Regions from separate parts of the Lysinibacillus sp. LK3 genome, predicted to be linked through region 1. Evidence: riboswitches for the same ligand, from Rfam matches in the RefSeq annotation. Region 1 holds a riboswitch; each other region holds the start of a gene.
The links. A riboswitch is a leader RNA that binds a small molecule or an ion and turns the genes downstream of it on or off. The one in region 1 is predicted to bind S-adenosylmethionine.
Positions count from the first base shown of each region.

Region 2: another riboswitch for S-adenosylmethionine. It lies ahead of VK91_RS16605 (methionine ABC transporter ATP-binding protein); the one in region 1 lies ahead of VK91_RS01510 (YezD family protein).
Region 3: another riboswitch for S-adenosylmethionine. It lies ahead of VK91_RS18750 (bifunctional homocysteine S-methyltransferase/methylenetetrahydrofolate reductase); the one in region 1 lies ahead of VK91_RS01510 (YezD family protein).
Region 4: another riboswitch for S-adenosylmethionine. It lies ahead of VK91_RS12830 (O-acetylhomoserine aminocarboxypropyltransferase/cysteine synthase family protein); the one in region 1 lies ahead of VK91_RS01510 (YezD family protein).

Region 1 covers NZ_LDUJ01000001.1:319,298-326,869, reverse strand. The annotation lists gene VK91_RS01540 (hydantoinase/oxoprolinase family protein) at 1-313, opposite strand, end outside; gene VK91_RS01535 (formate--tetrahydrofolate ligase) at 764-2,443, opposite strand; gene VK91_RS01530 (cold-shock protein) at 2,657-2,857, shown strand; gene VK91_RS01525 (amphi-Trp domain-containing protein) at 3,003-3,281, shown strand; gene VK91_RS01520 (VOC family protein) at 3,654-4,439, opposite strand; gene VK91_RS01515 (flavin reductase family protein) at 4,589-5,074, shown strand; gene VK91_RS01510 (YezD family protein) at 5,165-5,320, opposite strand; SAM riboswitch class I at 5,391-5,486, opposite strand; gene VK91_RS01505 (DUF418 domain-containing protein) at 5,657-6,751, opposite strand; gene VK91_RS01500 (TetR/AcrR family transcriptional regulator) at 6,735-7,337, opposite strand; gene VK91_RS01495 (phosphopantothenoylcysteine decarboxylase) at 7,440-7,572, opposite strand, start outside.
Region 2 covers NZ_LDUJ01000022.1:44,001-51,572, forward strand. The annotation lists gene VK91_RS16580 (acyl-CoA dehydrogenase family protein) at 1-585, shown strand, start outside; gene VK91_RS16585 (arsenate reductase family protein) at 769-1,125, shown strand; gene gcvH (glycine cleavage system protein GcvH) at 1,207-1,587, shown strand; gene VK91_RS16595 (hypothetical protein) at 1,679-2,020, shown strand; gene VK91_RS16600 (thioredoxin family protein) at 2,035-2,346, shown strand; SAM riboswitch class I at 2,403-2,506, shown strand; gene VK91_RS16605 (methionine ABC transporter ATP-binding protein) at 2,589-3,617, shown strand; gene VK91_RS16610 (methionine ABC transporter permease) at 3,607-4,275, shown strand; gene VK91_RS16615 (MetQ/NlpA family ABC transporter substrate-binding protein) at 4,344-5,195, shown strand; gene VK91_RS16620 (response regulator) at 5,408-6,280, shown strand; gene VK91_RS16625 (HEAT repeat domain-containing protein) at 6,277-7,320, shown strand; gene VK91_RS16630 (glycosyltransferase) at 7,321-7,572, shown strand, end outside.
Region 3 covers NZ_LDUJ01000026.1:53,859-61,430, forward strand. The annotation lists gene VK91_RS18730 (YdcF family protein) at 1-751, shown strand, start outside; gene VK91_RS18735 (tetratricopeptide repeat protein) at 824-2,110, shown strand; gene VK91_RS18740 (globin-coupled sensor protein) at 2,741-4,033, shown strand; gene VK91_RS18745 (protoporphyrinogen oxidase) at 4,273-5,667, shown strand; SAM riboswitch class I at 5,767-5,867, shown strand; gene VK91_RS18750 (bifunctional homocysteine S-methyltransferase/methylenetetrahydrofolate reductase) at 5,957-7,572, shown strand, end outside.
Region 4 covers NZ_LDUJ01000017.1:59,860-67,431, reverse strand. The annotation lists gene VK91_RS12840 (homoserine dehydrogenase) at 49-1,035, opposite strand; gene VK91_RS12835 (hypothetical protein) at 1,499-1,882, opposite strand; gene VK91_RS12830 (O-acetylhomoserine aminocarboxypropyltransferase/cysteine synthase family protein) at 2,213-3,514, opposite strand; SAM riboswitch class I at 3,630-3,743, opposite strand; gene VK91_RS12825 (glycerol-3-phosphate acyltransferase) at 3,899-4,531, shown strand; gene VK91_RS12820 (DASS family sodium-coupled anion symporter) at 4,727-6,208, shown strand; gene VK91_RS12815 (succinate CoA transferase) at 6,282-7,572, opposite strand, start outside.

The DNA of each region.
Region 1 (7,572 bases):
GCTTTTTATATTTAAAGTTATATAAGTCTGGTCGATTTCCACGAGCAATTTCTATAACATCACGGAAACCCTTTGTTGTAATTAACCCAACTACGCCCCCTTTTCTTTCCGTTAATGTATTGATGATAACCGTCGATCCATGAATAAATGATTCAATGAAAGAATCTTCCGTTACATGTCGTCCTAATACATTTAATATGCCATCCTCAAAGTGACCAGGTGTCGTATGTCCCTTATCAAAATGAAGATTTCCTTTTTCATCTGTGAAAACTAGGTCAGTAAAAGTACCGCCAATATCTGTTGCGATTTTCAAGACTTCATCCCTCCGTGTTCCTATTATCGGTACAGTGTTCCGAATTAGAATTAAATAAATTATATTTAAAAGAAAAAGAAAATTCAATGTATTTTTTAAATAAAAATTCATTTGACAATTGTCCTTCGTTGTAAAAACCCGCTCTATCTTTCCAATATCAGAGAACTATTGATAAAAAATACCAAACACATTTATATAAGGAAGGTTCTCGTGATTTTTGTGCAACATAAAAAAGATCCTAGTTTTCACTAGAATCTTAAAATCGTTTTAAAAAAATTAATTTTTATGAATTTTTACTCAAGAGGTGGATGAAGGAATCATCCGAAATTTTACTTTTATACCATATTTGCATTGTAGATAGACGATGAATTGGGTCACCTCCTACAAACCATGTTTACCCATTATCAATAAAAAAGCTGCCCATTTAAGTAGGCAGCTTTTAATATTCTGTTAAAACAATCCTACCGCATGTCCTTCGTTATCGACATTCATGCGTAGCGCAGCTGGTGCTTTTGGAAGTCCTGGCATTGTCATAATATCGCCAGTTAGACAAACTAAGAAGCCTGCACCAAGCTTTGGAATAACTTCGCGAATTGTGATGGTAAAGCCTTCTGGACGACCAAGTAAACTTGGTTGGTCTGATAAAGAATACTGGGTTTTCGCCATACAAATTGGAAGGGAGTCCCAACCAAATTTTTCGATTTGGGCAATTTGTTTTTTGGCTTGGTCTGTAAATTGTACATCTTTCCCGCCATATACCTTTTGCACAATCGTACGTACCTTTTCTTCAATTGACTCTGTTACATCATATAAAGGAGAGAAGTTGTTTTCTTCCTCTAGCACAGCTAGTACTTGCTCAGCTAAGGCTAGACCACCTTTACCGCCCTCTTCCCAGACATTCGTACGGGCAATGCGAACATGATTTTCTTGACACCAGTTCAGAACGGCTTCTAGTTCAGCCTCTGTGTCCGTGATAAAACGATTTAAGGCAATAATTGGTTCAACGCCAAATGTACGAACTGTATCTACATGTTTAGCTAAGTTTTCAATTCCTTGTAGGAGTGCTTCCACATTTTCACCTACAAGCGCTGTTTTCGGTACACCACCATGCATTTTTAATGCACGAATTGTCGCTACAATGACAACTGCGCTTGGTTTAAAGCCTCCCTTACGAGCTTTAATGTTCATGAATTTTTCAGCACCTAAATCAGAGCCGAAGCCCGCTTCTGTCACCACAATATCAGCTAGCTTACGAGCGGTTTGTGTCGCCATAATAGAATTACAGCCGTGGGCAATATTCGCAAATGGACCACCATGGATAATAGCAGGTGTTCCCTCTAATGTTTGAACTAGGTTTGGCTTGAAGGCATCTTTTAATAATAGTGTTAAGGCACCCTCTACCTGTAAATCACGCACAAAGACAGGCTCACGCTCGAAAGTATAGCCAATCACGATACTAGCGATTCGCTCACGTAAATCCTCAATGCTTGTTGCTAAACAGAATACCGCCATAATTTCAGAGGCAACCGTAATATCAAAGCCATCCTCACGCGGCATGCCTTGAACAGGACCACCTAATCCCACCACTACCTTACGAAGGGCACGATCATTTAAGTCCATGACACGCTTCCAAATAATGCGTCGTGGATCAATGTTAAGTGTATTTCCTTGGTGGATATGATTATCAATAAATGCGGATAAAGCATTGTTAGCTGTTGTAATCGCATGAAGGTCGCCAGTAAAATGTAAATTAATATCCTCCATTGGTATAACTTGTGCGTAACCTCCGCCAGTTGCGCCACCTTTTACGCCCATGACTGGACCTAATGATGGTTCACGTAATGCGACCATCACCTTCTTATCTAATTGATGAAGGGCATCTGCTAGTCCAACAGTCACAGTCGACTTTCCTTCACCAGCTGGGGTTGGACTTATAGCTGATACTAATACTACCTTTGCATCCTCGCCCTGAGCAGTAATTTTTAATGGGTCGATCTTTGCTTTGTAGCGTCCATACTGCTCAAGAGCATCCTCTGGAATACCCGCAGCATTGGCAATTTCCGTAATAGGTTTGATCACTGCTTGACTAGCGATTTCTAAATCTGATAATGGTTGATTTTTCGTTGTCATTTGGCATCCTACTTTCTATGTTGTTCATTTCCATTATAGTCTTAATTGTGAAAAAAAAGAAAGCCAGATATGCAAGCATTTCGTCAATCAATTGACTTATTTGTTCAATTCCTGTATGTTCTAAGAGAAAATGCAATTTTTTCACATTTTCTCAATGAGTGCACCATTTATTTAACTTTATTTTACATTCAAGCGCATTGGAGGCGAATGCTTATGCAACAGGGGATCGTAAAGTGGTTCAATAATGAAAAAGGTTATGGCTTTATTGAATGTGATGATGGCGAAGATGTATTTGTTCATTTTACGGGCATCCAGGAGGAAGGCTTCCGTACACTTGAAGAAGGTCAAAAGGTTTCATTTGATGTTGTGGAAGGCAATCGTGGACCCCAAGCATCAAATGTTGTAAAACTATAAGCGTAATGGGACTATCCGTGTAGTTCCAGATTAGCAGCGGATTAGGAAATGCATCGTTTCCTTCATCCGCTTTTTGTATTGTTTTATAAGCTGAATGCCCCCTCCATGTTATAATAGAAGTAACAATACGTAAGGAGGGATTTCGATGCAAAAACAAAATAAACCCATGACTGAAGTTATTTTGAAGCATAAAGAACGACAAAGTGTAGCAGAATTTGCAGCAACACTGGAAACGATTGCAAAAAAGCTTAAAGAAAATGGTGAATTCACTTTTGTTCAAGACACAGAGCCAACAGTTGTCAGCCCAAGTGAACAGCTCAAAATCGAATACTCCTATACAAAAAAGGGCGACAAGCATTCATTTGAAATTGAATTTGATTGGTATACAGGTACAGAAACACCGAAAAAAATGACAATTGAATAATAATTGGCAACGAAAATCCACTTCTCTGATGAAGTGGATTTTTCCATATTGTTGAATTAAAGATCATGTCACTAGCTAAAACTTTCTAGCAAGGTGAGGAGGTGATTTCGCTCCAGGGTCTCCTCTGTAACGCTAAATCCACAGGAAAGCAAGTAGCCAGCACCAGAAATTCTATTGATGGTTTTGTTTTTCAATACTTATGTAAAAAGGCGGAAGCAAAAGTGTTTCAGCCCATAAAAATACCGAGCTATCCACTAAAACGCTTACGAAGTGTTTCGGAATAGTTCGGTTTTTCTAGTTATCATGTTTGTTAATTTAAAGATTATTCGGCTTAATGAAGGTCCCAGTTAGTTATGGCCCAGCCTTTTCTCCTTATCGATTTATCCAATAAAAAGCACCAGGGCAAACTAAAGTTTCCTTTGTTCGTTTAGGATCCTTTAATGTAACACCAAATGGTCCCTCTTTGACATGACCAAGTGTCATTGTCATCGCGCTCTCTTCCTCATAGAAATCTAAGCGCATATTCGGTAGCTGTAGTGACAAATACTGCTCATATTGCGTAGGCACTGGTAGCTGTAACACCTCTTGCCACAGCTTAACTGTTGCCTGCATGTCCTTGACGTAGAATTGGACGGATTCCATCGTTATAGCCTGTTTGACATCAATGGCACCACTTGCCTTTAATTGAACCAAACGTTCTTCATCTTCCTCCGCCCATTCAATCAAAAATGGAAAATCAATTGGCAGATCTGGCTTACCAAAATGCAGTAGCTTCCATTCTACCACAGTGCCATCTGGTCTTGTTCTGCTACATGCATCTGGTCCATATACTTCATAGCCCAATGCTCGCAAGCGTCGACCCTCTTCCTCAATATTTTTTGTGCGCAGAGCAATTCGAGAAAATCCCTGGCGCTCTTGATCACGTTTAAACGTATAATGTAGGGAATATGGGTATTGTGCCGCTTGCTCAAATAAATCACGATCATAGATAGCAATTTGTTCAATATAGCTTAAGCCAAAGTAGCTTAACGTATTATAAGTCCCCCACATCGTGTGCTGCCCACCATTCACTGTATGGACATTTCGTTTATTGAAGAAAACCTTTATATTTTCTGGTGATTCCACTTGATGAACCAAATGATCAAAATATAAAGTCATGGCCATTCCCCTTTCTTTCCCCATTACCTTTACCTGTATGTTTGATTAGTTTAAAATTTACTCAAGAAAAGGAGTTACTAGTAGGATATGAAAAAAAGTTTCGTTTACCTACAAACTCCGTTCACTAATTTCATAAAGAGGTGATTTGAATGACAGATTTAGTAGCTGCTTTTAAATTGGCATTAGGTAATTATCCTACAGGTGTAACAGTTGTCACGACATGTCATGACACAAAACCGATTGGCTTAACCGTCAATTCCTTTGCATCTGTTTCAATCGACCCGCTCCTTATTTTATGGTCACTCGATAAAAAATCTCAGCTCCATCCTTATTTCACGACTGCGCCAAATTTTGCGGTCAATATTTTAGCGAGTGATCAAGAGCATTTATGTACACTATTTGCCAGTAAAATCCCTGATCGCTTTGCACAAGCAAAATGGTCAACTTCCTCTTTAGGACTACCGATTTTACATGATACAGCAGCTAATTTACAATGTAAAACATTTCAGCAAATCGATGCTGGCGACCATACCATTTTTATTGGGCAGGTCGTAGACATTACAAATGCTCAAAAAGAGCCTTTGCTTTATCATCGCCGTCATATCGGTCCCATACCAAAAAGCTTTTATAGCTAGCCTTTACACAAAAAAAGAGCCACTTGTAAGCACAGGAAATCCTTCATGCTTATAGGTGGCCGTTTGACATAAGTTCTACTGAAAACATTGTTATTTTTTCTGCGGAAATCTCTGCTTTTCAAGCCTATTAATTTGCACAATCACACCATCTTGAATCGTAATATGCACTTCACCAAATTCAAGATTTTGAATCGCCTTCGCAATTGCCTCTAGTTTCTTATCATCTACTTTTACTGACTGAGCCATACGATACACCCCTTCTTTTTTATCCTTATTGTTCATAAAGAGGCCAACGCATCAAACTGATTGATAGCCCCTCCTATCTCTCAGACACCATCTGTTGGATTTGGCACCTGTTGTTCGGTTGCCGAGGCTTCATTGGGCCAAGTCCCTCCACCTCTCTTGATAAGAGTACTGCGTTTCTTGAAAATAATTCTATAATTCTGCTATAGGAATGTCAATACAAAATATTAGAAAACCTAGTTGAATACTATGCAATATGTCGTTTAGATTAAAAGACTCCCTATACCTAAAGTATTTTATGCCTAGTCAGTGAGAAATAGATGGCAATCCATTAATTTATTACAAGCTCCATTTCCTCATCATGAATTCAAGTGGGCCTCGATGATGTTTAGTCCTCCACCATACAGAAACAACGACACATCCTAAAAAATAACAGCAGGCATACAGCATGGAAAAAGCAAGTGTTTGGTTCTCCAGCTTTTGGCAAATAATTAGTATTCCAATGCCTATAACAACATGGCCAACATAATGCGTTAAAGACATTTGTCCTGTTAATATGAAAGATTGAATAACTTTATTTTTACATGTCTCTACAAGATAGATGGAGCCAACAATGATGACAATAGCCGAAGCCGAATTAGATAGGACATACATCATATTCGGTGGAATCGGTCCTGTATCAAATAAATACAATGCACTCTCTACATCTAATAAATGAATGGTTGTCATCTTAATGAATAACGTTGAACAAGTCTCAGTCATGATGACTAACAATAAACCTATCACCAGTAAGTTTTTTCTTAATGTATGATTTGTTAAATCTAATGTGCCCATTACCATACCTATCAGAAAGAAGCAAATCCAGGGGAATAGTGGATGATAGCCATTAAACATCAAATTTCTTATAAATCCTGCTGGTGTCCAAAAATCAAGATACTCTAGTAGTACATATGTTGGATGCCAACCAGCAAGGTAACTAAATTGAATTTGAAGCCATTGTGAAAGGATAAGGATGGCACCGATTATGAAGATCATCATTTTCTTGGATTGGGCAATCAACCAAGCAGCAACAAACATATACACGCCATAATAATGTAAGATATCTCCTGTCCAGCCGATTGCATATAATATTATCCCTATCGTAAATAACAAAAGCGCCCTCTTCCACAAAGTAAGTCGATTTTGACGAAGAAGGATTGAGTCCTTACTCTCTCTAGCCTGACGAGTCATTAAGGCTGTCCCTATCCCTGCTAGCATGACAAATACGGCCGAAGCACGTCCCTCGAAAAGATGTTGGAAGGCAATTAACCATGTTGAACCATTCGTTGTAGAACCTGTTATGACGCCAAAATTGACAATGAACATGCCAAGCATGGCGAGAGCTCTTGCAAAATCAAGACCTTCAATGCGCCGATCATCATTTCTTTTTGTCATCTTTGCCCCCTTGGATAACGCTATTCACTGCCTCCTTCCAAATAGCCCTATAGTTCAATTGGTTGCCTGTTAACATGAAATTACCGATATTATCATAGACGAGGGCTAGCATTTGTGCCTTCGCTTCTATATGGGGAGTATCCTCTAGCACGCCTAGCTGTACGCCATATCGTAGGATAGCAACAAAGCTCGTTAAAAAGCTGGTTTCTAGCTCTACTAATTGTCTTTTATAGTTTTCATCGCGGGCCGCTAATAGTACATATTGATTAAATATTTTATTAAAATAAGGGTCCTTGTCCTGTGCCTCAATAGATTTATAGCCTAGCTTAAGTAATTCCTCCTTAAAATTAGCAGAAGAAAGCTCTTTATAATCCACAGCAACATCATGTTGAATTTCTTTATACAATTCATCAAATATGAAAGCGATTAATTGATCCTTTGATTGAAAATAATAGTAAATGGCTGGTTTTGAAATACCGACCTCTGTAGCAATCATTGCTAAGCTTGTTTTTTCAAATCCATTTTCCGCAAACATCCCATAAGCAATTTCTATAATTTTGTGAAAAGTTTGTTCTTTATTTCCCATTATTGCCCTCCTTTTTTACCGACCGTTAAGTAAATATTATAGGATGCTAACCTTTTAGACAAGAAAAAACTGCGTAGAAATATTTCTCTACACAGTTCACATTTATTGATTTTGTAAATACATCATTAAAGCTTCTGCTGTTTTTTGCTTGCCCATTACTTTAAGAGGCTGTCCATCAGCAGGTACAATCCAATGAGGTTCATCCCCCCCATATAAAGACTGAGAGCTATTTGCT
Region 2 (7,572 bases), on a different contig from region 1:
AATCGAATTTTTGAAGGTACAAACGAAATTAACCGCATGATTGTACCTGGTACATTTATGAAAAAGGCGCTAAAAGGTGAGCTGCCATTATTACAAGTTGCTCAAAATTTACAGCAAGAGCTGCTTATGCTAATGCCAGAGGAAATCGGTACAGAGCCGTTAGCACAAGAAAAATATTTAGTGAAAAATGCCAAGAAGATTGCTGTTTTAGCTGCAGGATTAGCAGCACAACGCTTTGGTGCAAAACTTGATCAAGAGCAAGAAGTATTGGTAAACATTGCGAATATAGCTAACCAATTATTTGCAATGGAATCAGCTGTCTTACGTACAGAAAAAGCAATTGCTCGTGACGGTGCTGAAAAAGCACATCAAAAATTGCTATACACACAAATTTTCTGCCAAGAAGCATTCGCAGAAATCGAAAAAGAAGCAAAAGACACAATTCTTGCTTCAGCGGATGGCGATGCAGCCCGTATGACATTATCTGCACTGCGTAAGCTAACGCGTAATAATCCATATAATTTAATTGCGAAGAAGCGTGAGGCTTCCGTTAAATTAATTGATGCTGAAAAATATATTGTTTAATAGTGCAAATTTAACCTAGCTATCTGCAAAAGATAGCTAGGTTTTTTTTATGAGATGGATAATCGTAAAAGGAGCGGATAAATTTGCACAACTGGTGGATAAACTTACAAAAAAGAGTGAAGTTCACCATTGAAAACAACTATGATGGTATACTACAGAAAAAGACAGAAGAGGAGCATTGTAATGACGATTCAATTTTTCCATTATCCGAAATGTACAACATGTAAAAAGGCACAGAAGTGGTTAAATGAGCATGAGGTTTCCTATGAAGAGGTACATATCGCAGAGCAACCTCCCACTAAAGAAGAATTAACAGCTATTTGGCAAGCTAGTGGACAGCCTTTGAAGAAATTTTTTAATACCTCAGGCATGAAATATCGTGAGCTTGGCTTAAAGGACAAGTTAGCGGAAATGACGGAGGATGAGCAGCTTGAGCTACTTGCTTCAGATGGCATGTTAATTAAACGTCCCATCGTGACAGATGGAAAAAAAGTTACTTTAGGTTTTAAAGAAGTAGATTTTGAGCAAGCTTGGAAATAACCGTATTAAACCTTGTATTTATAGGAGAAGTATGGCACACTGAAAGTGAATATATTACATATTTATGGAGGGGTTTTTTGCATGAGCACACCTAAAGACTTACGATACTCTGAAGAACATGAATGGGTAAAAGTAGAAGATGGAAAAGTACGTATTGGTATTACTCACTTCGCACAATCTGAATTAGGAGATATCGTATTCGTTGAGCTTCCACAAGTTGGCGACGAAATCAAAACAGATGATCCATTCGGTAGCGTAGAATCAGTAAAAACTGTTTCTGAATTATATGCACCAATCTCAGGTACTGTAGTTGAAGTAAATGCAGATTTAGAAGATAGCCCAGAATTCGTTAATGAATCACCATATGAAAAAGCATGGATGATCGTTGTTGAGCCTGCTGACGCATCAGAAGTTGAGAAACTAATGACAGCAGAGCAATACGAAGAAATGATCGCTGAATAAGACAAGCCATAATCGAAAAACGTCGGAAACTACCGGCGTTTTTTGTTATATAATGACTTATAAGTGGGGATCTCTAAATGGAGGTGGCGTAATGTTCGAGGGAAAATGCTTGATAGTAGAAGGGCGCTCAGATAAGCTACAAATTGAGCCTATTTTGAATGAGAATGTTACAATACTATGTACGAATGGTACAATTGGTGTGCATCAATTAGAAGAACTACTGGATCCCTATGAGGGCTGTGAGCTATTTACTTTTTTTGATGCAGATACTTCTGGTGATAAGCTACGTGCATTAATGGACAGACATTATCCAGAGGCTGAGCATCTGCGCACAATGCCAACATACAAGGAAGTAGAAACGACACCAAGAAAAGTGCTAGCAATGATTTTACTGCGTGCACATTTTTCAATCCATAATGAATATATTTTGTAAGGTTGCGTGAGTAAATGGAAGAATGGTCAATAGAGCAGTGGGAAGCGGCTAAACAGTCGGGAGAGAAAACTGCATTTTATTTATATACACCGATGTGTGGAACGTGTGCAGTGGCATCTAAAATGATGTCCATTATTGAGCAATTACTGCCACAGCTACAAATGGGTAAAGCAAATATCAACTTTTTGGAACACATAGCTTATGAGCATCAAATTGAAAGTGTTCCCTGTCTACTCATCAGTGATGGCGGAAAAGTGACAGAAAAGATTTATGCTTTTCAATCCGTACCATTTTTATATGAATTGTTAAAAAAATCAATTGACTGAACTTTACTAGCGTGGTAAAGTATCAAATATATTATTAAAACATTAAATATATCGAACTCTTATGAAGAGTGGCGGAGGGAAGTGCCCTATGAAGCCCGGCAACCATCACAATGTGAAAAGGTGCCAAATCACCCAAAGATTTTTCTTTGAAAGATGAGAGAACGGTTTAACGTATCATACGTGACCCCTTCTACTTGTCTGTGAGTGAAGGGGTTTTCTATATGAGAAAAGGAGTATTCGCTATGATCCAGCTTCAAAATATTACAAAGAAATACAAAACAGCAAATGGCGAATTAACGGCAGTCAAAGACGTCAACCTTACTATTAATAAAGGTGAAATTTTTGGCATTATCGGCTATAGTGGTGCTGGTAAAAGTACCATGATTCGTTTATTAAACGGTTTAGAGAAACCGACAGCAGGAACAGTAACGGTGAACAATCAAGAATTTTCATCGATAAAAGGGCAAAAGCTTAGAGCAGCTAGACAAAAGGTAAGTATGATTTTCCAGCATTTTAATTTACTTTGGTCAAGAACAGTTGCCGAAAATATTGCATTCCCTTTAGAAATCGCAGGCTTCCCAAAGGCTCAACGTGAAGCGCGTGTGAAGGAATTAATTGCCCTTGTAGGCTTAGAAGGGCGCGATAAGGCATATCCATCCCAGCTTTCCGGGGGACAAAAGCAGCGTGTAGGAATTGCACGTGCATTAGCGAATAATCCAGAGGTTTTACTATGTGATGAGGCGACATCCGCACTTGACCCTGAAACAACGGATGCCATTCTTGATTTACTCGTAGATATAAATGAACGCTTAGGCTTAACAATCGTCCTGATTACCCACGAAATGCATGTCATCCGCAAAATTTGTCATCGTGTAGCGGTGATGGAGGCAGGCGAAATTGTGGAACGTGGTGAGGTATTACAAGTCTTCCAAGCCCCACAGGCGGCTATTACTAAGAAGTTTGTATCTCAAATTACCGACACTAAGGAAACACAAGATACGGTAGCACAAATTAAAACAAACTATCCAACTGGACAACTTGTCAAATTGATTTTTGTTGGTGAAAAAACAGAACAGCCTGTCATCTCACATCTTGTGAAACAATTTGATGTAGAAGTAAGTATTGTTCACGGAAATATTTCACAAACAAAAAATGGTGCATATGGTACATTGATTGTGCAAATTGATGGCTCTCAGACAAACGTCACTGAAGCCCTTCGTTATTTAAATACAGTGGAAGTACAGACGGAGGTGATTGAAAATGCTAACTAATCTCTTTCCGAATGTAGACTGGGAAAATATGTGGCAAGCTACGTATGAAACTTTATACATGACAGCTATATCAACGGTTGTGACATTTATTCTTGGGTTAGTCATTGGTATTGTTCTATTTTTAACTAGCCCCAATCAGTTATGGGCAAATAAAATCGTTAACTTTTTAACAGGATCACTCGTTAATATTTTCCGTTCCATTCCATTTATCGTATTAATTATTTTATTAATTCCATTTACGAAGTTTTTACTAGGTACAATTCGCGGTGCCAATGCGGCATTACCTGCTTTAATTATCGGTGCAGCACCGTTTTATGCTCGTATGGTATTAATTGCGTTACGTGAAATTGATAAAGGTGTGATTGAAGCAGCCCGTTCAATGGGAGCAAAAACTTCTACAATTATTTGGAAAGTATTGGTTCCGGAATCATTACCAGCTTTGATTTCTGGTATCACTGTAACGGCTGTTGCTCTTGTAGGTTATACAGCGATGGCAGGAATTATTGGTGCAGGTGGTCTTGGTAACTTAGCTTTCTTAGACGGCTTCCAGCGAAATCGCCAAGATGTGACATTAATGGCAACTATTTTGATCTTAGTAGTCGTATTTATTATTCAATGGATTGGTGATTTAATTACTGAAAAAATTGATAAACGCTAGCACGAAAATGAGGTTATTCCGGTTTTTACCGCTAACATATTTAAAACAAATACAAGGGAGTGTCATAAATGAAAAAGTTATTAGCAGGATTATTTTTATCAATACTTGTACTAGCATTAGCAGCTTGCGGTACAGATAAAAAAGAAGATGAAAAATCAGCATCTGGCGATCAAACAGATAGCAAAGAAAACGTAACATTAAAAGTAGGTGCTTCTAATACACCACACGCAGTTATTTTAGAAAAAGCAAAACCGATCTTAGCTAAAGAAGGCATAGACCTTAAAATTGAAACGTATACAGATTATGTTCTACCAAACCAAGATTTAGACTCAAAAACACTTGATGCAAACTATTTCCAGCACATTCCTTACTTAGAGCTACAAATTAAAGACAATGGCTATGATTTCGTTAATGCAGGTGGCGTTCATATTGAACCAATCGGTATTTACTCTAAAAAATATAAAACGTTAGAAGACCTGCCTGAAGGCGCAACAATTTTACTTTCTAATTCAGTATCTGACCATGGTCGTATGCTGTCATTGTTAGAGGCTAAAGGCTTAATCAAATTAAAAGAAGGCATTGATAAAACAGCAGCAGAATTAAAGGATATTGAAGAAAATCCTAAAAACTTTAAATTCGATGCAAATACTGCCCCAGAAATGCTTGTACAAATGTACGAAAACGATGAAGGCGATGCAGTACTTATCAATTCTAACTTTGCCATCGATAACGGTTTAAACCCAATTGAAGATGCTATTTCTCTTGAAGATAAAGAATCTCCATATGTTAACATCATCGCTGTACGTGCAGGTGATGAATCAAAACCTGAAATTAAAAAATTATTAGAAGTATTAACATCTAAAGAAATCCAAGACTTCATTTTAGAAGAGTGGAAAGGTGCAGTAGTACCGGTAAAATAAGAATTAAAAATTTTATAAAAGGGTACATAAGTTTAACGACTTATGTACTCTTTTTTATTTGTAGTTAAATTGATGAGAAACTATGTATTTTTTATGACGTCTATTTATGTTTAGATATTGTTTAGTCATATTTATTACTATAGTAATGTTGTTAATCTACGAAATAAATGATAGAAAGTAATAATAAGAAAAAACTAGATGGAGTGATTCTAATGAATGATATAAAATTCACCCATGACATCATGCAAGAACATGAAGTAGAGCGCTACTTTAAAATATGGCGAGAAAGTGTGATTAGATCACGCCTTACTATAACAGCAGTCTTTTTAAAAACAGCTAATGCTACACAACTGAATGAAAATGTGAATGATCAAGTTACCTCGTTTTTACAATCAAAAATACGCAAGACAGACTTGCTTTTTCAATTATCCGACGGAGATCATTGGGGCATCTTCTTTTTACAAAGTAGTGATGTAGAAGCTAGGGCGTTTTTAAAACGAATATTTGCCATCTTAAAAGCAGAACGGAAGTTCCAACAGATTGCATTAAAGGCCTCTATAACAGAAATAAGAAATAATAACGTTATTTTTGAAGAGCTGTTAAATAAAAATAAACAGATGTTATCAGGGGATGAGCAATTAACATGGAGTATAGCAGAGGTAAAGGATTACTGTGAGCAACCAACTGAATTAGTGAAAGTTAGTATTATTGAGCAAAACGCCATTTTTAGACAAGTATTAGAGTCAACGCTTAACCAAATATCTATCCCTTATTTTTCCTTAGATGTAAAGGTTTATGAGGATGGCTATAGCTTTTTACAATCGGATGATTATAAATCAGGGCATATGCATCTAATTCTTATGAATGATATTTTACCTCTGAAAAATGGCTTAGAAATATTGCATATCTTACGACATATGCCAAATGAAAAGAAATTTATTATTTATATGATGTCAGAACGCAATTCTGAAGGGGCAGCGCTTAATGCTTATGAGGGCGGTGTTGATGAATATATTGTCAAACCATTTAATTTACGTTTGCTAGAAGCCAAAATTAAAAGAACGTTTGCGAGGTTTTGGCAATGATCAAGCTGACTGTTTCGACGCTTTTGGGAATAATTTTCTTTTTATTAGTTGTGCTCTTTATCTTTTTAATGTATTTACTTGTTCAGCGGCAGCGTGAAAGCTATTTTGAAAAAGTTCGTGACCGTTATTTACAAAATTATTCTCAACTTTGGTATGATTACTTATTCAATAACGCATTATTTAGTATCGTATTGGTTCCTCGAGGCAGGGCCCAAGTAGAAGCTATTGAAAAAATTTTTTCATCCTATTTAAAGAATATAAGGAATGAACAGGTGGAACTAAAAATTAAACAATTCTCCAATCAATATTTAAAAGCATTCTACGAAAAAGATTTATCCAGTAAACGATGGAGTATTCGAATGAATGCCCTCTATCGAATTGCAGACTTACAAATAGATGAATTGCTAACGAAGTGCCAAGAATTCGAAAAAAATAACATTACAGATGAAGAACATTTCCAGTTATTGAAAATATACTCGCTTTTCCAACCAGATTTATTTATGGAGAAAATAAAAAATTCCAATGTAAATTACGCTGAAAGTGAATATAGAAGACTATTTATATTATTAGATGATAATGTATTTATTCGATTTTTCCATGATTTTAATAGTTTGTCGGCCAAAATGCAATTTGCTGTTATTGATACTGCTGCTGTAAAAAGAAATATGGAGTATTTGGATGAATTAAAAAAATTATTACACCATGATACACCGGAAATTAACATCAGAGCATTAAAAGGGCTATATGAAATAGGAATTATTGATGAGATGGATCCCTTTGTCCCTTTTGTGACCTCAGAAATGTGGGAAGCCAGGTTAATGGTTGCAAAAATTTTTAAACATGTACCGCTTACTTATACTTATAGTTATTTAGAGCAGCTTCTTCAAGATGAGAATTGGTGGGTACGTTCCCAAGCGGCAAAAACGATTGTAGAAGATCGACATGGTATTGCCAAATTACAGCAATTCATTGAATCCTCAAATGATCAATATGCAATTGAAATGGCCCAAGAAATTGCAGCGAGAAAAGAGGGGAAGTAAATGAAAATAATTGATTATTGCATGATGTTTTTTGGGGGCATTATTTTATTTTATATGCTGTTCGTTATTGTTTCATATTGTACAATGTTCATCATTGCTATGCTGGATTTAAGAAAACGCTATCGTCTCGATCTATCAGAGTATGATGATGCACATATCGATGCCTTTTATTCAAAACCGGTATCGTTACTTGTTCCTGCTTACAATGAAGAAGTAGGAGTTGTAGATACAGTATATTCATTATTGAATTTA
Region 3 (7,572 bases), on a different contig from region 1:
AGGACGCAAATTCCGTAACTTAATGTTAGCCATATTAGGGCTAAGTTTTGTTATTATGATGTTATGGTATGTATTCGTCATTTTTATTGAAATTGAAAATGTATTTTGGCATATTCTTTTCTTCTATGCGTTTTTGATTTTTGGTTATACAATGTTCTTATACACTAGTGTCCTTGCTTATTCAATATTGTATCTTCTTACACCAATACGTTATAAACCAAATTACATTATTGCATTAGGTTCAGGATTAATTGGCGATAGAGTACCTCCACTTTTAGCAAGCCGTTTAGACGAAGCAGTAAAGCAATATATAAAGTATGAGATGAAGCCTTATATCATTGTCTCTGGTGGTCAAGGAAATGATGAAAAGGTATCAGAAGCATATGCAATGAAACAATACCTAATAGAAGTACATCATATTCCGACTGACAAGATAATTATGGAGGATTGTTCAGCCAATACAGAACAAAATATGATCTTTTCAAAGCAAATAATGGACCACCATTCTCATGGAGAGAACTATCGTTCCATTTTTGTTACGAATAATTTCCATGTGTTTCGCGCAAGTATTTATGCTAGGAAAGCAGCATTAGATGCCGAGGGGATTGGCTCAAAAACTGCTTTTTACTATGTTCCTAATGCATTCACACGAGAATTTATAGGTTTATTAGCCATGTATAAATGGACCCATGTCACAGTATTTTTAATTATTACGCTATTCGTAGGCTTACTATTGAGAGCATATGTGTAACCAAACTTCAACTGTCTTCCATATAATAGTGGTAAGGCAGTTTTTTTACATAGTGTGCAAGGGAGGAAAATAATGTACGAGCAAATTTTAGCCAAGCGAAATAAAGAACGAATAATTTCCCTACAAAATCTTACACAAACTCAAGATCAGTGGTTTGCTCAAAATATAAAATTACTTACATTCGCTGAAGTTAACCTAACAGCCTTGCAGAAAATACTGTATCAAGTAGTACGAGGGTTATTAAAAGAACAGCAACAACGTCATTTACAGATTGTCCATACAGTGCAATCTCAATCGATACAGGAGAATGTATTAACGCTGTTGGCAGAATATGATGATGTCTTGCGCGATGCCATTCCACAGCCTATCTATATACTCATTTGGCAAATTTCTTCGCTAGAAAAGTTAAAAAACAGTATAGAAGTAGTAGATGATGTGCTTGATATTGTAGAGTGGTATTTTCGCCATCAAGATGAACAAGTTGCTGCTCTAGATGAAGAGGACTTAGATCATGAGCTCATTATTGATTTGTATAAAGAAGCGGTTGAAGAGCAGGATGGGGATGCCCAATATCAACTGGGTGAATACTATAATTCTAGAGAGGGTAAACATTTTCAACCTGAAAAATCATTGAAATGGTTTGAGCTAGCCGCTGCCCAGGGAAATGCAGATGCTCAATATATGCTTGGGAATTTTTGCTTTGGGGGCATAGGTATGGAGGAAAATTATTCCCTTGCCTTTTCATACTATGAAAAAGCAGCTTTGCAGGGACATGCGGATGCTGCCAATAATTTAGCAGATATGTACTTTAATGGCGAGGGCGTAGCAACGAATTATACATTAGCAAAAAAATGGTTTGATTATGCTGCACAAAAGAATGTGGCAGAGGCAATGTTTACGTTAGGAATAATTTATGAGCAGGGGTTAGGCGTTGAGGTAGATGAGAAAGAAGCTTTTAACGCCTATAAAAAATCAGCTGAGGCAGGGTATGTGGAAGCACAATATCGACTTGGTGGAATTTATTTAGAGGGGCGCTTAGGCCTAGCGAAAGATGTCAATCGTGGTCTGTTTTGGTATGAAAGAGCTGCGGAGCAATATCATGTAGACGCCTTTTATGATTTAGGTTATATATGGAGTAATGGTCTGGCCGGAATACGCAATCTCGAAAAAGGTATTCATTGGTTTAAGCAGGCTGCACTTCAAGGAGATGTAGAAGCCAAGCTACAGTTGGGGCATATTTTTAATAAAGATACAGGGTTAGATAGAAATCTGAAAGAAGCTATTAAATGGTATGGACTCGCGGCAGATGCAGGATCCGAAGAAGCGGCTAAAATATTACAGGAACTTAAAGGATTGTAAATTTAGTGTTAAAAAAACATAGGTTTTTAGAATTATTTATGTTGCTACGGTATGAGGGTATTTTGGTCTAAAATAGACTGCTGTTTACGAGTATTTAGATAGATCATGATTGAGGATATAAAATATTAGTATAGTGAAATTTGAAGATGATCGATAAAAAAGTAGAATAAATATAAAGCAAGTAAGCATAATAAACAAAAAAATAGTTAAAAAAGCTACCCAATAATATTGTGGTAGCTTTTTTATAGTTTATTACGCTTTATTTAACAACAAGGACTTTTTATACATTTTGTGTAAAATAATGGTATTAATAAGATTGACAGTCATTTATAAAATGATTAATGTAAATGAGTGATTTTGAAAAGAAGCATACGTAAATAATTTACTGTTAGTCATGTAGGGACTATATCTGTTTGCTGAGAGCAAATGACCTTAGGATAAATTGAGCAAATGGGTACCCGACATACTTTTGGAGGAAGTTTGTCATACGGAATTGCGCTATCGAATGTAACCATTAAATCTGACTAATCAGATTTTATCGGTATTTTTTCGTGTATCCATCAATATGTTAAAAGGGATTTGATGTTTCTCAGCCTGATGAAAGTAAACGGAATGAAAGAGGGAAGATGTGTGATTTTTCAAAAACAAAGAAAGACGAAGGTATTGGATTTACAGCAATACACAGTGAAAATGGATTTGTCCTCTCGTCAATCGATGGCGAAGCAAATTGAAATGCTAAACTTAACGAAGAACGACTTACAATATTTAAAAGCTTTCCAGCCAATAGTTATGGATAATGTAGATCACATCGTAAACCGTTTTTACAACATGATTGGAACAGAGCATCATTTGGTAGATATTATCAGTCATCATAGTTCTGTAGAAAAGCTTAAAGTAACATTACGGCAACATATTATTGAAATGTTTAACGGAACCATTGATGAGATGTATTACCAAAGGCGTGTAAAAATTGCAAAGGTGCATGTCCACATTGGGCTTAGAACACAGTGGTATATCTGCGCATTCCAAGATTTATCGATATCATTTATTGATTTAGTCGAAAAAAATATAGAATTTCCACAAGATCAATTTAATACGATCAGAGCTATATCGAAAATTTGTAATTTTGAGCAACAACTCGTTTTAGAAGCTTTTGAAAACACTGTGGAACAACTGAAAGAAAAAATGGTTCATGAAAAAGAAGCGATTGAACGACAGATTGTAGATTCTTCGGAAGCACTTGCAGCTATCTCGCAGGAAACCAATAATTCATTTTGCTGCTTAAGTAAGCAATCTGACGAAATTAAACATTTGGCAAAAAAATCACTCGATGTGTCTACACTGGCTGAAAACCAAGCACTTGAGGGTCGCGAGCGTTTAAAAAATCAATCACAAAATATGCTCAATATTAGTCATTCTCTTCATGATATAGAAGAAAATATTGAACAATTATCAGGTATGTCTAAGGAAATGGAAACAATTATGAGTGTTGTGACCAATATTGCGAATCAAACGAATCTATTGGCTTTAAATGCTGCAATTGAAGCAGCACGTGCTGGGGAAGCGGGAAAGGGCTTTAGCGTAGTGGCCGATGAAGTACGTAAATTATCAATTCAGACAAAAGAATCTGTTACAGCGGTGGCTTTGTTATTGAAAAAGACAGGTGAACGAACAGAGAAATTAGAGTATTCTTTGACCAACATTCAAGATGAAGTTGCAGCAGGTGAAGAAAATATGTTACAAACTGAAGGCCAATTTACGAGTATATTGGGAGCCATGACAGAAGCAAAAGATCAAAATGAGTGTATGGCAACAAAAATACAAGCAATTGTAGGCATATTAAGTGAATTAGGCACTTCATTTACTGAGGTAACAAATTCAGCTGAAAAATTAGCGAGCTTTGCGCAAAATTTAAAAGGATAGACTACTAACATTTACATTCTATTTTTCATATTTTTAGACGTAATAAACACTATAGTACCTATTTAAATGTTTGTTGTGAAGTTATCGCTATAGAGGATCAATTTTATAGAGATTCAGAAAGTAAGAGCTATTTCACTGATGAAATAGCTCTATTTTTGCTAAATTTGTAAAGGGTTTAACGTAATTTTCAATGAAAAAGGATTATACTGTAGAAAGAATGAATAATAGGGGCGGTTATGATGAAAACAGTTGTTGTTTTAGGCGGCGGTATTACAGGACTATGTACAATGCATTATTTGCAACGTCAAGTGAAGGAACATAATTTAGATGTTCGTCTAGTGCTTATAGAAAAAAATACATATTTAGGAGGCAAATTATATTCAGCACATGAACAAGGTTTCATCATGGAAACGGGTGCTGATTCTATTGTAGCCCGTCATCAAGGCGTTATGGAACTCGTGCAGGAGCTTGATTTTGAGGCGGAATTAGTTTACAACGAAACAGGTATTTCTTATATTTATACGAATAATGAGTTACATGCTATTCCGGCAGATTCAACTTTCGGAATACCGATGAGTGTAGCATCCTTAGAGGAAAGTACACTTATTTCCGAGCAGGGAAAAAAAGAAGCGTTGAAGGATTTAACATTGCCAAACAATGGCTTCACAAAGGAAAGTTCTATCGGTGAATTTTTAACTTACTATTTAGGAGAGGAACTGGTGAAAAACCAAATTGCACCAGTGCTTGCAGGTGTTTATTCTGGAGATTTACATCAGCTTTCTATTGGCTCTACTTTACCGTATTTAATTGATTATAAGAATGATTTTGGAAGTATTATTAAAGGCTTTGATGCGAATCGTGAGCAATTTGTTAAAGCAGCGAACAAAAAATTTATATCCTTTAAAAATGGTTTATCTTCTTTAATTGATCGACTTGAACAAACCTTATCCGATGTAGAAATTATCAAGGGTGTTACTACACTAAATGTTCAAAAACAAGATAAGAACTACACAATTTCCTTAGCTAATGGTGAAATTATTGAGTCAGATTATGTCGTTTTAGCATTACCGAACGATACTGTACAAAATCTGCTACAGGATGAATCTTTAAACCGCTATTTTGACCAATTTACGACAGCGTCAGCGATTACTATCTATTTGGGTTTTGATGTGCCAGACGCTAAATTGCCAGCAGATGGAACGGGCTATATTGTTTCCCATAATTCAGACGTAACTTGTAATGCAGCAACTTGGACTAGTCGTAAATGGAAGCATACATCGAAAGAAAATAAATTACTTGTGCGACTCTTTTATAAGAGCATCAATCCAGCCTATGAGCAACTACGCGCCATGACGGATGAAGAATTAGCAGCAGTTGCTTTAGAAGATGTGAGAAAGAGCCTAGGAATAGAGGAGCAGCCAACCGTTGTGAATGTAACAAAATGGATTGATCAAATGCCTAAATATGATCTAGCGCATCGTGAAGCATTACAAGGATTACTACAAGAATTACATGAGAAATATCCTAATTTATCGATTGCAGGGTGCTCGTATTTTGGCGTAGGTATTGGTGCTTGCATTCAAAACGGGAAAAAAATTGGTGAAGAGCTTGCAAAGGAACTTGCCAATTTCTAAGGTTTTAAGTGGAAAAAAACTTTGTTATGTGAAATAGTCTTGACTCATTCGTCAGTAAACGATATGATTCTTTTAATTATTTAAAAAATTCATACTTAATTCTTATCAAGAGAAGCAGAGGGACTGGCCCATTGAAGCTTCAGCAACCAACTTTATTGTCAGGTGCTAAATCCAGAAGACCGTTGAGTCGAAGATGAGAAGGAACAACAATGATGAATCGTTAAAGCCTTCTTTTTTTATGAAAGAAGGCTTTTTATTATATAGAGACATAGGAAGAGAGGCTAATTTTATGGGATTGCTTGAAAGGTTAAAAACGCATGTATTGACGGCAGACGGTGCAATAGGCACAGTGCTATATGGCTATGGATTGGAGTATTGCCATGAGGAAATGAATGTTCAGAGACCCGAGTTAATTGAAAAGATTCATAGAGAATATATTGCAGCTGGTGCTGACATCATTCAAACGAATACGTACGGTGCAAATGCCATTAAATTAGCTCGCTATGGATTAGAATCACGTGTCCAACAATTTAATGAAGCTGCTATCACCATCGCAAAACGAGCAGCGGCTGATGGCGGTCAATTTGTTTTAGGAACAATTGGTGGTATTCGGGGAATTCGTAAAAGTGATGCAACCTTGGATGAAATATTAGCAACTATTGAAGAACAAGCAAGCGTCTTACTTGCAGGGAATCCAGATGGCCTTTTACTTGAAACTTATTATGATTTTGAAGAATTAACAGCAACCTTAAAGATGCTACGAGAAAAAACAAAATTGCCGATTATTGCACAAGTTTCTATGCATGAGCCCGGTGTTCTACAAAATGGGATGTCTTTAAATAATGCTCTCCATGAGCTTGAAGCCCTAGGTGCTGATATTGTTGGTGTCAATTGTCGACTAGGTCCACACCATACAATTCAGGCATTTGAAGGTGTAGAACTTCCTAATAAGGCATTTATGTCGGCCTATCCAAATGCATCACTTCTGGACTTAGAGGATGGGCGTGTCGTTTATGAATCAGAAGCTGATTATTTTGGTCGAGCGGCTGTTGAATTGCGTGATCAAGGTGTACGTTTAATAGGGGGCTGCTGTGGTACAACACCCAAACATATTGCAGCAGCAAAGAAGTATTTAGAAGAGTTATCACCGGTTCAGGAGAAGCATGCGAAGCCTAAAAAGATTGAGATTGTTCGGGAAGCGGAGCCAACAAAGTATGAGCCTCTTCATGAAAAGGTTAAACGTGAACGCTCTGTCATAGTAGAGTTGGATACGCCTAGACATTTAGAGATTGATGGGTTCCTTGAAGGAGCAAAGCAATTATATGATGCAGGTGCAGATGTAGTTATGATGGCAGACAATTCATTGGCCTCTCCACGTATTAGCAATATTGCAATGGGCGCATTGTTGAAGAGCTCACATGGTGTACGCCCACTAACTCATATTACATGTCGAGACCGTAATTTAATTGGTCTACAATCTCATTTAATGGGGTTAAATGCTTTAGGTATTCATGATGTGTTGGCCGTTACGGGTGATCCAACAAAAGTAGGAGATTTCCCAGGTGCGACAAGTGTTTATGATGTATCTTCCATGGAGCTAATCCAATTAATTAAGCAATTAAATGAAGGGGTCTCTTTCTCAGGTAAGCCACTTCGTAAAAAAGCAAATTTTTCAGTTGCTGCTGCATTTAATCCAAACGTCCGTGTGTTAGATCGTGCTGTGACACGCTTGGAGAAGAAAATTGAGCATGGGGCAGACTACTTCATTTCTCAACCAGTATATACGAAAGAGAAAATTGTAGAGATTTATGAGGCAACAAAGCATTTACAAGCTCCAATTTACATCGGTATTATGCCTGTTACGAGTTATAAAAGTGCTGAATTTTTACATCATGAAGTGCCAGG
Region 4 (7,572 bases), on a different contig from region 1:
TCATACAATTGAACATTGTTGAATGGCGGGCCTTTTTTAAAGCTTTTATTAGATTGTCACAACAAATCCTGCTCTTTTCCCAATGATTTCAGCATAATCTTCTACCATGACACTCGCTGTTGGATACATCCCTGCTCCAGGACCGATTAATGTTAATGTACCAATATAGTTAGTCTCTAATGCCACCGCATTGAACACATCATCGACTGGATAAAGTGGATGCTCTTTATCAACTAGTTGAGGACCTACTTTTGCAATAATCTTACCGTTAGCTAGTTTTTCCACCTCAGCAACATGGCGGTAACGAAGACCCTTTTCACATGCTTCATGAACCTGTTCAGCAGAGATACTATCGATCCCAATTACCTCTACATCTGACCAGTCAGGCTGCTCACCAAAAGCTAAGGCACTTAATATCATTAATTTTTTAAATGCATCCTGCCCAGATATATCATTATATGGATCTGCTTCGGCATAACCTAAGCCTTGTGCCTCTTTTAAAGCTGTTTCGAACGACCAGCCCTGTGCACGCATTTTTGTTAAAATATAATTACATGTACCATTTAAGACACCTTGTATACGACTTACATCATTTACAAGTAAGATATTTTTCATTGTTTTTATCACAGGTACGCCACCAGCGGTAGTAGCCTCATAGCCTACAAAAACGCCATTAGCTTTTGCAAGATCCTGCAACTCCAAACCTCGTTTGGCAAACATCACTTTATTGGCAGTAATAACATGACATTTATGTTCCACCGCTCGCTTTAAATAACTGTATGCAGGTTCTTCGTTCACAATTGCTTCAAACACTACCTGCATACCTGGCTCTGCTAAGACTTCATCCATACTTGTTGTCATTAAATGTGCTGTACCTGGTACACGTTCACGACTAGCATCTGTCACTAAAATCTTCGCTACCTCTAATTCAATACCTAATTTATTTTTTAGCTCTTCTCGTTTTTCATTTAAAATATGGTAAATCCCCTGACCTACCGTTCCAAATCCTAAAATCGCTGCCTTTATAGTTGCCATTCTTGTTATTCCCTCCAACTTACATTCCGCAGTTTCATTAAAGCTAATTTTCCATGGGGTTGTGTCATGACAATTTGACACCCACCGCAGTCTTTAGCCAACAACTCTCTTTGTATGAGTTTCGCTATTTCTATATGTGTTAGGACACATACAAATTCAAATAATTCAAAATTTAACTTAAAGAAAATTGTATCGCAAATACACGCTTTGCACAAGAAAAATCTTTCTAGGAAGGACATTTGTTTTCTCTAGATGTGCAAAAGAAATCGGTTTCATTCCCTTTATTATACGTTTTATTAATCAATCTATAAGATTTGAACAAATATTGACTATTTACATTTCAATATATGAATGTCTTTCTTCTATTATATATATGTATGCTCAGACACTCATAACAATCCCTTTAAAGAAAAAACTCATTCCCTGTAGCAGCAGAGAATGAGCTTAAAAATATGAGGGGGTTTTAACTTGCTTTTGAAAGCAATTGATAACGATATTGTGCTAAAGCTTGTTGAACAAGACTAATCTCTTCTTCTGTAAAATTTGGTATTGCATACGTACGTTCCACTAATTGAAATGTACCATACTTCAAGTAAAACTCTGTCGCAGGAAGTGAGATATGGCTCACACCGTACTGTTCATATGCCTCAAATACTTCCTTTACAGTAAAGTCCTTTTCAGTAAAAACATGTTCTTGAAATGCTGTATGACCAAATACTTCCTGCCATTTTCTTTCGACTGATGTAAGAAGGTGTTGAATGGATTTATTGTTGACAAATACATGCCCTTCATTTAGCTCATATATTAGATAGGATACAATGTTTTGCGCACTATAGATGTTACCCATTTTAAACACTCCTTTATCATCAGTTTTTGGGAAGAGTAGTCACTGGCTAGGCAACTACTCTTCTATATATTCAAAAGTGGGGGAGCACTTATGAAACATTTACCTTTTAAAAAAAATTTTCGTACTGTTAACTTATTTCCTAGTATATAACATGGATTTAACAAAGTCAATAATACATATAAAATTACTTGGTATTATTTTTTATAAGGTTCTGATAATTAACGGATGCAGTAATAGATTGATGTAGCAACGTTTAACGCATTACCAAATGAGGCTAATCGAATGAGAAAATACGTTAACGTCACAACATCTTACCATTTTCTTTAAACTTTAAGCTTCTACTGTTTGTTCAGTTGTTGTAGCCTGTGTAATGGCTTGATCTAAATCAGCAATAATATCCTCTACTGCCTCTAAACCGATGGATAAGCGAATGAGCGACTCGGTTACACCAGCTTGAACTAATTCGTCTGCTGATAGTTGCTGATGAGTAGTGGAAGCTGGATGAATAATTAATGACTTTGCATCACCTACATTTGCTACATGTGAAAATAATTTCACGCTATCAATAAGCTTTCGCCCAGCTTCTCGTCCACCCTTTATGCCAAATGTAAGCACTGAACCGAAGCCATTTCTTAAATATTTTTTTGCTAACTCATGTGTCGGAAAATCTTCTAGGCCATTATAATTTACATACTCCACAAATGGGTGGTTTTGTAAATACTCAGCCACTGCCAATGCATTTTCGTTGTGTTTAGGGATACGCAGATGAAGCGTTTCTAACCCTTGCAATAAATTAAAAGCAGCATCAGCACTTAATGTTGGACCAAAATCACGTAATAATTGTACACGTAGCTTTGTAGCAAAGGCAGCAGAAGCTGTATCAATTCCATAACGTAGACCATGGTAAGAGGCATCTGGTTCAGTAAAACCAGGGAATCGACCGCTAGTCCAATCAAACTTACCAGCGTCTACAACAACGCCCCCTAAAGTTGTACCATGACCTCCTATCCATTTAGTTGCTGAATGAACTACAACATCTGCGCCGTATTCAATAGGTGTAGAACCGTAAGGAGAAGCGAACGTGCTGTCAATAATTAATGGTAGCCCATTATCATGTGCAATTTTAGCTACTGCCTCAATATCTAAAACCTTTAAACTTGGATTACCATAAACCTCTGCAAAAACAGCTTTTGTTTTATCAGTAATCGCTGCTTTGAAATTCTCTGGGTTTGTTTCATCTACAAAAATTGTTTTAATACCATAGTTTGGTAATGTGTTAGCGAATAAATTATACGTACCACCATATAAAGAACTAGCTGCTACTATCTCATCACCAGCTCCAGCTAGATTTAAAATGGAAAATGCGATAGCTGCTGCACCAGATGAAAGTGCTACTGCTGCTGTTCCACCTTCCAATAAAGCCACACGTTTTTCAAACACATCAACTGTTGGATTGGTAATTCGTGTGTAAATGTTCCCTGCTTCCTCTAAGGCAAAAAGACGTTGCGCATGAGCAGTGTCTTTAAATACGAAAGCAGTTGAGCGATAGACTGGAACTGTGCGAGATCCCGTCACTGGGTCTGGCTCTTGACCACCATGCAACAGCAATGTTTCTGGTTTAAAATTTGTCATTGTGTACCTCCAAATGGTTATTTTTTTACGATGGTACCGGAGATGAGGAGGATTTTCTGTAGAAAACAAAAACCCTCTTCAGCTAAGAAGAGGGTTGCGGTTGCAAGTTTTCCTCCCCTTATCTGCCAGATCCAAGTAAGAATCTGTAGGAATTAGCACCTTAGTAAGCTCATTGCTTACTGGTTGCCGGGCATCATAGGGCCTATCCCTCCGCCGCTCTTGATAAGAGTATGAGATTCAATTTCCATCGTTGTTACACAGTATAAACATAGAGTTTTTTTCTGTCAACATGTAAATTTTATTTTTTCCGAAACTTCTGTCTGCTCTTATACGTAATATGAACGCATACACTATTTTAGAAAAAATTTTGAGAGGAGTATTTTTATGGTAAAGGCCGTGATCATTTTTCTTATGATTGGCTATATAATAGGCTGTATTCACGGCTCTAAAGTGGCTCAATTTTTATCGGGGGTTGATTTAAAAAAGGCTGGCCACGGTAATGCTGGTGCCTCTAATGCCACTCTTTCCCTTGGCTGGAAGTATGGCGTTTTAGTAGCCCTCATCGATATAGGCAAAGGCGTTGTCGCTATTATAGGTGCACATTTTTATCTAGCGGACGCTATTCATTTAACAGAAGAACAAATTTGGCTGCTTACTTATATTATGGCTGCTGGGGTTATTTTAGGTCATAATTTCCCCTTCTACATGGGCTTCAACGGCGGGAAAGGAACGGCCTCCATCATTGGTATTTTACTTGCTGTTGATTGGAAGATTGGTTTATTTGCACTTATTTTATTTGTTATTTTATCCTTTGCAACAAATTATTTAATTGTAGGTGTTCTAGAATTTTATCTCGTGTTTTGTACAGCAACTTATTTATGGATTCCTGGCATTGGCCCAACCATTATAGCTCTTCTTCTTTTTGGCATAGCCATCATCCTGCACCTCGAAAATATTAAACGATTAGTCAATGGAACAGAGCCTAAAGTAACTTCTGCCTTTAAGAAAAAGAAATAATATTTAATGGATATTTTTGTATTTTTTGTGACCGTTTTTTTTCTCTTTATCTACTCATATTGCTGTAAAAAACACCATTTTCACATAGATTTTTTTCTACAATAAAATAGACATATTCTTATCTCAATAAAACATTATACAGGCCGATGTTATGGATAATAATCGTCATTTTTATCGTAGAAAGGATGAGAAAATATGTCTTCACCAAAGCAAGCAGCTACAAAACTTAATTTAAAGCCACTATGGATTGGCTTGGCATTCGCGTTACTAATCATTATTACCTTTTTACCTAACAATGGTGATTTACCTATAGCTGGGCAACGAGCTTTAGCCATTTTAGCTTTTGCAGTCATCCTTTGGGTTACAGAGGCCGTTTCATATCCTGTGAGCTCGGCCATGATCATTGCACTAGTAACTGTTTTACTAGGACTCGCTCCGTCAATGGATAATCCAACTACAGAGCTAGGAACAGCTAGCGCATTAAAATTATCTTTAAGTGGCTTTAGTAATTCTGCCGTTGCTTTAGTAGCAGCAGCTCTTTTTCTAGCCGCAGCAATGCAAATTACTAATCTACATAAACGACTTGCACTTTGGATTCTTTCACTGGTAGGAACGAAAACAAAAGCTATCGTATTTGGCGCTATTTTAGTCTCTATCGTCCTCGCATTTTTTGTACCTTCTGCTACAGCACGAGCTGGCGCAGTAGTACCGATTTTGCTTGGAATGGTGGCAGCATTTGGTTTACCACGTGATAGTCGGCTTGCTGCCTTATTAGTTATTACTTCGGTACAAGCCGTTTCCATTTGGAATATTGGTATTAAAACTGCAGCAGCTCAAAATATGGTGGCTTTAAACTTTATCCAAGAGCAATTTAATGTGGATATTTCATGGGGTGCTTGGCTACTTTATGCAGCCCCCTTCTCAATTATTATGTCGATCTTTTTATTTTTCATTATGATTGCTTTAATTAAACCTGAGACTAGCAATATCGAAGGTGGTAAAGAGGTCATCAAAAAACAGCTTGCAGAGCTTGGCCCATTAAAGGCTCCTGAAATTCGTTTAATCATTACATCCGTAGTTTTACTATTTTTCTGGGCAACTGAAGGGAAGCTACATCCATTTGATACGACAACAGTCACAATTATTGCTATCGCGATTCTATTAATGCCTAAAATCGGTGTGTATTCATGGAAGGAAGTTGAGCCTCATATTCCATGGGGGACAATTATCGTCTTTGCGGTAGGCATTATGTTAGGAACCATTTTACTAAATACGCAAGGTGCTGCATGGTTATCAGATAAAGTTTTTGGTTCACTTGGGCTAGATACTATGCCTTTACTAGCAACCATCGCACTCGTAACTTTATTTAACATTTTGATTCATTTAGGTTTTGCAAGCGCAACTAGCTTAGCCTCAGCACTTATACCTGTGTTTATCGTTTTAGCCTCCACATTAACGGCTAATGTTGATCAAGTTGGTTTTGTTATTGTGCAACAATTCGTCATAAGCTTTGGCTTCCTGTTACCAATTAGTGCACCACAAAACATGCTTGCCTATGGTACAGGCTCCTTTACAACAAAGGATTTCTTGAAATCTGGAATTCCCTTAACCATTATCGGTTTCCTTCTCGTACTTTTGTTCTCTGCAACTTATTGGAAATGGATTGGATTATTATAGAACTTTCATTAAATTAAAACGTAAAAGCCTTGAAGAAACAGACTATCTGTCCTTCAAGGCTTTTAAGATAAGACTATTGTTTCGTAAAAGCAGGGTCCTTCATCGTACCGTTTTTCGCATAGTTAACGTGCCATGATAGTGCTTTTTCTAGGTCATGTGGTGTGTGATGTCCACCCGTTGCCTCATTGGCATCATTAAAGTACTGCCACAGCTGCTCCCTATAATCAGGATGTGCACAATTATCAATGATAAGTCCCACTCGTTCTTTTGGAGCAAGTCCTCGTAAATCTGCTACGCCCTGTTCAGTTACAATGACATCAACATCATGCTCCGTATGATCCACATGTGAGACCATTGGGACAATACTCGAAATATCTCCACCCTTAGCATAAGACTTTGTTACAAAAATTCCTAAACGTGCATTACGAGCAAAGTCACCAGACCCTCCGATACCATTCATCATCTTTGTACCAGAAACATGTGTGGAATTCACATTGCCGTAAATATCTAATTCCAATGCCGTATTCACTGAAATTAATCCGAGTCGACGAATAATTTCAGGCTGATTTGAAATTTCTTGAGGGCGCAACACTAATTTATCAGCATATTTTTCAAAATTCCCATAAACACGGTTTCCTACTTGCTCAGAAAGGGTAATAGAAGTAGCAGATGCAAAATTCACTTTCCCTGCATCCATTAATTCAAATACTGCATCTTGGAGAACTTCTGAATAAACTTCTAAGTTCTCAAACTCAGAGTCTTTAAAGCCTAGCAATACAGCATTTGCTACTGAACCTACCCCAGATTGAATTGGACGCAAACTTGTTGTTAAGCGACCTACTTTAATCTCTTCACGTAGGAAATTTAATAAGTGATTAGCCATAACATCTGTCTCTTCATCTGCAGGGACAATCGTTGATGGCGCATCTAATATATCCGAAATGACGATGCCTTTTACTTTATCTAAATCTAGTGGAATTCCAATTATACCAAGACGATCAGAGACATTCTGTAAAGGAATTGGATCACGTTTTCCTTGTTGTGCAGGTACATAAATATCATGTATACCTTCTAATGCATCAAGCTGTGCTACGTTTAATTCAATGATGACTTGGTCTGCTTCTTGCACAAAAATGGGAGAGTTACCAACTGAAGTTGTAGGAATTAATAAGCCTTCTTCTGTAATAGCAGCCGCTTCAATGATCGCAAAATCAATTGGTCCAATAATGCCTTGACGAACAAGCTCAGCATTATGGGAAAGATGGGCATCGACAAATGTGATATCACCGCTATTGATTTTATTACGAATGCCAGCATCTGCTTGGAAAGGACCGCGCTTACGTATGACCCCTGCTTCTGCTAAA